3 regions of the Streptomyces sp. ITFR-16 genome follow, and region 2 is predicted to be linked to each of the others. Evidence: riboswitches for the same ligand, from Rfam matches in the RefSeq annotation. Region 2 holds a riboswitch; each other region holds the start of a gene.
What was found. A riboswitch is a leader RNA that binds a small molecule or an ion and turns the genes downstream of it on or off. The one in region 2 is predicted to bind cyclic di-AMP.
Positions count from the first base shown of each region.

Region 1: another riboswitch for cyclic di-AMP. It lies ahead of RLT58_RS31805 (LysM peptidoglycan-binding domain-containing protein); the one in region 2 lies ahead of RLT58_RS21835 (transglycosylase family protein).
Region 3: another riboswitch for cyclic di-AMP. It lies ahead of RLT58_RS13825 (C40 family peptidase); the one in region 2 lies ahead of RLT58_RS21835 (transglycosylase family protein).

Region 1 is NZ_CP134609.1:7,143,046-7,145,303, forward strand. It holds gene RLT58_RS31800 (isochorismatase family protein) at 1-614, opposite strand, end outside; cyclic di-AMP (ydaO/yuaA leader) riboswitch at 1,095-1,277, shown strand; gene RLT58_RS31805 (LysM peptidoglycan-binding domain-containing protein) at 1,283-2,161, shown strand.
Region 2 is NZ_CP134609.1:4,917,865-4,920,122, forward strand. It holds gene RLT58_RS21830 (transglycosylase family protein) at 1-474, shown strand, start outside; cyclic di-AMP (ydaO/yuaA leader) riboswitch at 787-958, shown strand; gene RLT58_RS21835 (transglycosylase family protein) at 963-1,709, shown strand; gene eno (phosphopyruvate hydratase) at 2,031-2,258, shown strand, end outside.
Region 3 is NZ_CP134609.1:3,141,680-3,143,937, reverse strand. It holds gene RLT58_RS13825 (C40 family peptidase) at 1-965, opposite strand, end outside; cyclic di-AMP (ydaO/yuaA leader) riboswitch at 964-1,129, opposite strand; gene pcrA (DNA helicase PcrA) at 1,387-2,258, shown strand, end outside.

The sequences.
Region 1 (2,258 bases), 2.2 Mb from region 2:
GTGTCGGTGGTGGTTACGACCGCGCAGCGGCCGGCGGCCCAGCGCAGCGCCATGTCGTGGTCCTCGCGTGAGAAGTCGGCGACGGCGTCGGCCACGACGAACGCCTGAATGTCCCGCATCCACGCGTCGGCGGCGCTCATGAGCACCCCGATGTGCGCGTACACGCCGGTGATCACCAGCTGGTCCCGGCCCGACTCCCGTACCAGTGACTCCAGTTCGGTACGGACGAAGGCGCTGTACTTCCACTTGGTGAGCACCGTGTCACCGGCGGCGGGTGCCACGGACTCCGGCATGGCCAGCGCCTCGGGGTCGTCCGCCGCGCCGGGACCCCAGAAGTCGAGCTGGAGGCCGCGCTCCTCGGCCGTCTGGCCGCCGCGCTGGGCCGAGTAGATCACCGGGATGCCGGTGCGCCGGCACTCCCCGACGAGGCGGGCGGTGTTGTCGAGCATCCCGGTCAGCGGCTGCTCGCCGGCGGCGAAGGCCCCGAGGAAGTGATTCTGGAGGTCGTGGACGAGCAGGACGGCACGCGCCGGATCGACGGTCCACGCGACCCGGTTCGCGGGGAGTTCGTCCGCGCCGGGAAGGGGATAGGGGGCGATGGCGGGCAGTGCCATGGGAGAGCCTTTCAATGCCGTGGGGAGCCGGGGCGACTGACGCCGATTCAGGGCAGGGGAGCGCCCGGAAGCGCCATGATCGGCTCGGGCTACTTAGGTTAGGCTAACCATATGACGGCGATGCGGCCGGGTGGGGCGGAACGGGGCCCGGACCCGCGAGTCGCGCCGCACGAAGTGGCGGATTGTCCGTATTGGGTAATTATCGGCATTAAGGGGCTATTGCTCTCCCCGGCCCCTTATTTCCATGCCAAAAGCTGCTAAGGGCCGCCAAATCGCCCCTTTCGGGCGCAGTGGCCAGCGTCACGTTTCCCCGTGAAGACGCGACGCCGAGGGCTTCGGTTCCCTGTCGTGCCAAGAAAGTTGACTTCGCCCTGTGCGGTCGGTCACGTGAATTTCCCTTTATTCGATCTTGCAATCAATTGTGATCACGAATTCCGGGCTTGTTTCGGCCGACGTTTCTCGCTTACGGTCGCCGTCAATCCGGATGGAACGCCGAATCCTGCCGCCGTCCGGTAACCCGACCACTCACGTACGGCAGGAGCGGGGGACCCAGGTTTGCCGCCGGTCCGGTATCCGGAGCGGCTAGGGGTGAAGTCGCCATGTGCGGCCGGACATCTCCAGTCCGAACCCGACAGCTCACCTCGCAGGCGGCGGAGAGGAAAAGCGCCATGCCCATCAAGGGTAAGCACCGCCGTGCCAAGTCCACGCCCCTGACCCGCGGTTTCATTGCCGTGAGCACGGGCGGAGTCGTTCTCGCACTCCCCATGATCGCCGCCGGATCGGCTTCCGCCGCCCCGGCGCAGTCCGTCGTCGCCGAAAAGGCCGCGGCCCCGACTTCCGTGGCCGGCAAGGAAATTGCCGTACGGAAGGCGACGCCCACCACCTATTCCGTGGTCTCCGGCGATTCGCTTTACAAGATCGCCAAGGGGCATTCCCTCACCGGCGGCTGGGAGCGGCTCTACAAGGACAACCGGAACGTCGTCGGCGGCAATCCCGACCTCATTCACCCGGGCCTGAAGCTGACCATCGGCGCCAAGTCCACCGCCGCCGCTCCGAAGTCCGCGCCGAAGGCCCCGTCCAAGGCCGAGAACAACTCCGGCGCCTCCGCGCAGTCGGCCGACCGGACCGAGAGCGCCCCCCGCGCCGACCGTTCCGAGCGCACCACGGCCACCCCTGTCGCCGAGGAGACCGCCGCCACCACGCCGGCGCAGACCGCGACGTCGTACACGAACGACCTCGACGGCTGGATCAAGGAGTCGCTGGCGGTCATGGCCGAGCACGGCATCCCCGGCAGCTACGACGGCATCTACCGCAACATCATCCGCGAGTCCTCGGGCAACCCCCAGGTCGTCAACAACTGGGACTCGAACGCCGCCGCGGGCACCCCCTCGAAGGGTCTCCTCCAGGTCATCCAGCCCACGTTCGACGCCTACCACGTGCCCGGTACGTCCATGGACATCCTGGACCCGGTCGCCAACATCACGGCCGCGTGCAACTACGCCGCCGCCACGTACGGCTCGATCGACAACGTGTTCGGCGCCTACTGATCCAGGCGCCCGCCGGTCTCAGCGGTTCCGCGCTCGGGGCGGAACGGTGAGCAGGGGTGGAAGGGAGCGAAACCGCTCCCTTCCACCCCTTTTCGCA
Region 2 (2,258 bases):
GACGACGCGTCGGAGTCGGAGAAGACGGACACGCCGTCGCCCGAGGCCACGGACAAGGGTGACGCGAAGGGCAAGGGCAAGAGCGACGGGAAGACGCCGGACGCCTCGGCCTCCCCGTCCGCCACGCCCTCCACCGGCCCCTCCGGCTCGGCGGACCCGTCGGACGGGGCGCAGGAGAAGGGCGGCAGGCACCGGGGCGCTCCGGCGCCCGAGGAGACCCGGGGCGGCGGCAGCGGCCGGGACTCGGGGCGGCACGCCTCGCGCGGTGACGGCGGCGCCCGCGACACGGGTGCCCAGGCCGAGGACGGCACGTACACGGTGCGGCCGGGCGACAACCTCTGGGCGATTGCGGACGCACAGGACCTGCCCGGCGGCTGGCCGGCGCTCTACGAGGCCAACAAGGCGGAGGTCGGCTCCGACCCGGACCTCATCCTGCCTGGCCAGAGCCTCGACCTCGGCCTGAAGGCTGAATGAGCATCATCTGATCATCGGCTCGGAAGCAGTCGAAAGCGCCCCGAAAACTGGGGTAGTTCAGAGGCCTATGTCCCACTTTGGAAGGAGTGAGACATGGGTCTCTTTGCGTGAACTGGCGTGTCTTGTCCGGGAGGTCCCCCCGCATCCGTTCCGACCTGCGCAAACAGGCGTTCATAGGATGCAAGGAAGGGCTGTTTATCCGGTATGTCCTTCTTTGAATGTGGGGGTTGCGTGTGTTTACGGTCGGAACCGCTCGCACCGCGGGCCCCGTCGACCGTCACGCCGAATCCTGCCGTCGGTCGAAGGGAACAGACGCGTAAAGCGCCGTAGGCAGGAGCGGGGGACCCAGGTAGGCGCCGGGCCCGGTCGTCGTGAGACGCACCAGGACCGGCTAGGGGTGAAGTCGCACGCAAGGACGTGCGACCGGGCAACTCACTTGGCCCGAACCCGACAGCTCACCTCGTAGGCGTCGGTGAGGAGAAGTCTCGATGCTGCTCAACAGCAAGGGCAACAAGCACCGCCGCCCGTCCAAGGCCGTCCGTATCGCCACGCTCGCCGGTGTCACCGGTGCCGCCATCGCCGTCCCGCTCATGGGCGCGACCGGCGCCTCCGCCGCCTCGGTGTCCACGTGGGACGCCGTCGCCCAGTGCGAGTCCGGTGGCAACTGGTCCATCAACACCGGCAACGGCTACTACGGCGGCCTGCAGTTCTCGCAGTCCAGCTGGGCCGCCGCCGGCGGCACCCAGTACGCGGCCCGCGCCGACCTGGCCACCAAGGCCCAGCAGATCGCCACCGCCGAGAAGCTCCTCGACATGCAGGGCCCGGGCGCCTGGTCCTGCGCCGGCGCCGGCAACCTGAGCAACGACGGTGTCGACCCGGGCGTCGACACCGGCTCCGGTGCCGCCAAGACCGAGACCGCTCCGAAGCAGGAGTCCGCGCCGGCCCAGCAGGCCGCGCCGAAGAAGGCCGAGCGCACCGAGGCGCCCGCCACCAACCGCTCGGACCGCTCGGCCGCCCCGAAGAAGGCCGAGAAGAAGACCGTCACCACCCCCACCGGCGACAAGGTCGCCAAGGGTGACGGCGAGTACAAGGTCGTCGCGGGCGACTCGCTCAGCAAGATCGCCGCGGACCACAAGGTCAAGGGCGGCTGGGCGAAGCTCTTCAAGCTCAACAAGGACATCGTCGAGGACGCCGACCTGATCTACCCGGGCCAGCAGCTCCACCTGACGAAGTAGTGGCGACCTCTCCTCGCTGATCACCACGGCCGCCCCGGCCCGGTGCGCACCTTCCCCCCGTGCGCTCCGGGCCGGGGTCTGCCGGTTCCGGCGCCGCCTGCGCGGCCGGCGGGCGGTCACCGGGAGGCTTGATCGTTCAACTGTTGTCGTTACTGGTCAGTAAATTTCTGGCCGTCTGTCCCGCTATGCCTGCCCTTGGGTCCTTTTTCGTCCCAGGGGACGGGCGCCCGGCCGACGGAGCGGGCCGGGCCGGTTAGGCTCTTGTCGCAAGGCCAAAGTGACCCTGCACAACCAGCGTCATATCCCAGAAGGAGATGCCTCGTGCCGTCCATCGACGTCGTCGTAGCCCGGGAAATCCTCGACTCCCGGGGCAACCCCACGGTCGAGGTCGAGGTTGGCCTCGACGACGGCAGCACGGGTCGTGCTGCTGTCCCGTCCGGAGCCTCCACCGGTGCGTTCGAGGCCATTGAGCTTCGCGACGGTGACCCCAACCGCTACCAGGGCAAGGGCGTCGAGAAGGCCGTCCTCGCCGTGATCGAGCAGATCGGC
Region 3 (2,258 bases), 1.8 Mb from region 2:
CAGGTGGTCCGAGGGATGTCGACGCCCGCGGCCTTCCAGGCAGCCTGGGTGAGCCCCGAGCAGTCGTACGAGGCCGGGCCGGTCGCCCCCCAGACGTACGGCTTGCCGAGCTGCGCGCGGGCGAACGCGAGGACCTTCTCGGCCTTCGTCGAGGCGCTGCTGCCCGCACCGGACCCGGAACCCGTGCCGGTACCCGTACCCGTCCCGGAGCCGCTGTCGCCACCGGCCTCCTTGGCCTTGCGGGCGGCCTCCGCCTTCGCGGCGGCCTGCTTCTTCGCCAGCTCGGCGGCCTTGCGCTCGGCCTCGGCCTCCTTCTTGCGCTCCAGCTCGGCCAGCCGCGCCTTCTCCTCGGCGGTCAGCCTGGACAGCAGCGAGCGGGCGGAGGCCAGCTTCTTCTGGACGTTCTGCTTGCTGGTGCGCAGCGTGGCCTGCGACTCGGTGAGCGTCTCCAGGCTCGTCACCGCCTCGGCCCGCTGCCTGGACGCCTCCGCCTGCTGGGTACGGAAGTCCGAGACGGCCTGCTGCTGGCGCTCGGCCATCCGGTTCATCAGATGGGTCTGGTCGAAGAACGACTGCGGGTCGTTGGCCAGGAAGAAGGTGGCGGTCGGCGCGAGGGCGCCGTCGCGGTACTGGGCGGCCGCATAGGTGCCGAGCGTCCTGCGGGCCTCGTTCAGCTTCTCGGTGCGCTTGGCGACGTTGTCCAGCAGCGTGTCCACCCGGGAGCGCTGCTTGTCCGTCGCCTCCTTGGCCTGGTTGTACTGCTGGGTCGCGGTGCCCGCCTGCCGGTAGAGGTCGTCGACCTTCTTCTGGACGTCCTCGATGCTGGGCTTCGGGGCCGGGGCGGCCAGCGCGCTCTGCGAGGACAGCAGGGTCACCGACGCCAGCGCGGCCGTCGTGAGCCCGACGGCAGGGGTGGTGGTGCGCACCCGGGTGCGCGGCTTGCGATGCGACGCCAAGGCCGGCATCTCCTTCCGTGGACCGCCTACCGGGTTAGCTGTCGGGTTCGGGCGGAACGGAAGGCTGCCCTACGGTCCGGGTGGGGGATTCGGACCGATTCACCCCGGTGATGCGTGTGGGTCCCCGGTTCCGGACTCCCCTGGGGGAGGCGCGGATTCGGCGTGGACGCCCGCTCGGCGTGGTTCGCCTCGGTGGTACGGGCCGCCCGGACGAGCACGCTAGCCAACTCATGGTGCCGCTGTGAAGGTTGATGTGCGATATGCCCGATACATTTTCGTGACCTAGCCGGATCGGGGTGCTCCGGGGCAGGTGGAGCCCGCCTCCGGCCACTTCGCGCGGTGCCGTGCTTGCTCTGCGTGCCCGCCCGGAGGTGCGCGCTTCGTCACTCCGGCCCTGAGTGTCAGTCCGCACGCCTAGACTCGGACAGCGATGAGCAGCCTCTTTGACGACAGTTTCCTGGCCGGCCTCCAGCACACGGAGGAAGGGCCCCCGCCGCCCCCCGAGGACTCCGCACCCGAAGCGGTGCCGGAGGACCTCTTCGCGGGCGTGTTCGACGGGCCCCCGCCGCCCCGCGACGCGTACTACCGCGACGGGGCGCACCGCCCGGTCATCGACGCCGCCGCGCTGCTCGACGGGCTGAACACCGAGCAGCGCGCCGCCGTCGTGCACGCGGGCTCCCCGCTGCTCATCGTGGCCGGGGCCGGCTCGGGCAAGACTCGGGTGCTGACCCACCGCATCGCCCATCTGCTGGCCGAGCGCGGGGTGCACCCCGGCCAGATCCTGGCGATCACCTTCACCAACAAGGCCGCCGGCGAGATGAAGGAGCGCGTCGAACAGCTCGTCGGCCCGCGCGCCAACGCCATGTGGGTCATGACGTTCCACAGCGCGTGCGTACGGATCCTGCGCCGCGAGTCGAAGAAGCTCGGCTTCACCTCGTCGTTCTCGATCTACGACGCGGCCGACTCCAAGCGGCTGATGGCCCTGGTCTGCCGCGATCTCGACCTCGACCCGAAGCGCTACCCGCCGAAGTCGTTCACCGCCAAGGTCTCCAACCTCAAGAACGAGCTCATCGACGAGGAGACCTTCGCCGGGCAGGCCGCCGACGGCTTCGAGAAGACCCTCGCCCAGGCCTACGCGATGTACCAGGCCCGGCTGCGCGAGGCCAACGCGCTGGACTTCGACGACATCATCATGACGACGGTGCACCTGCTCCAGGCGTTCCCCGACGTCGCCGAGCACTACCGCCGCCGCTTCCGGCACGTCCTGGTCGACGAGTACCAGGACACCAACCACGCCCAGTA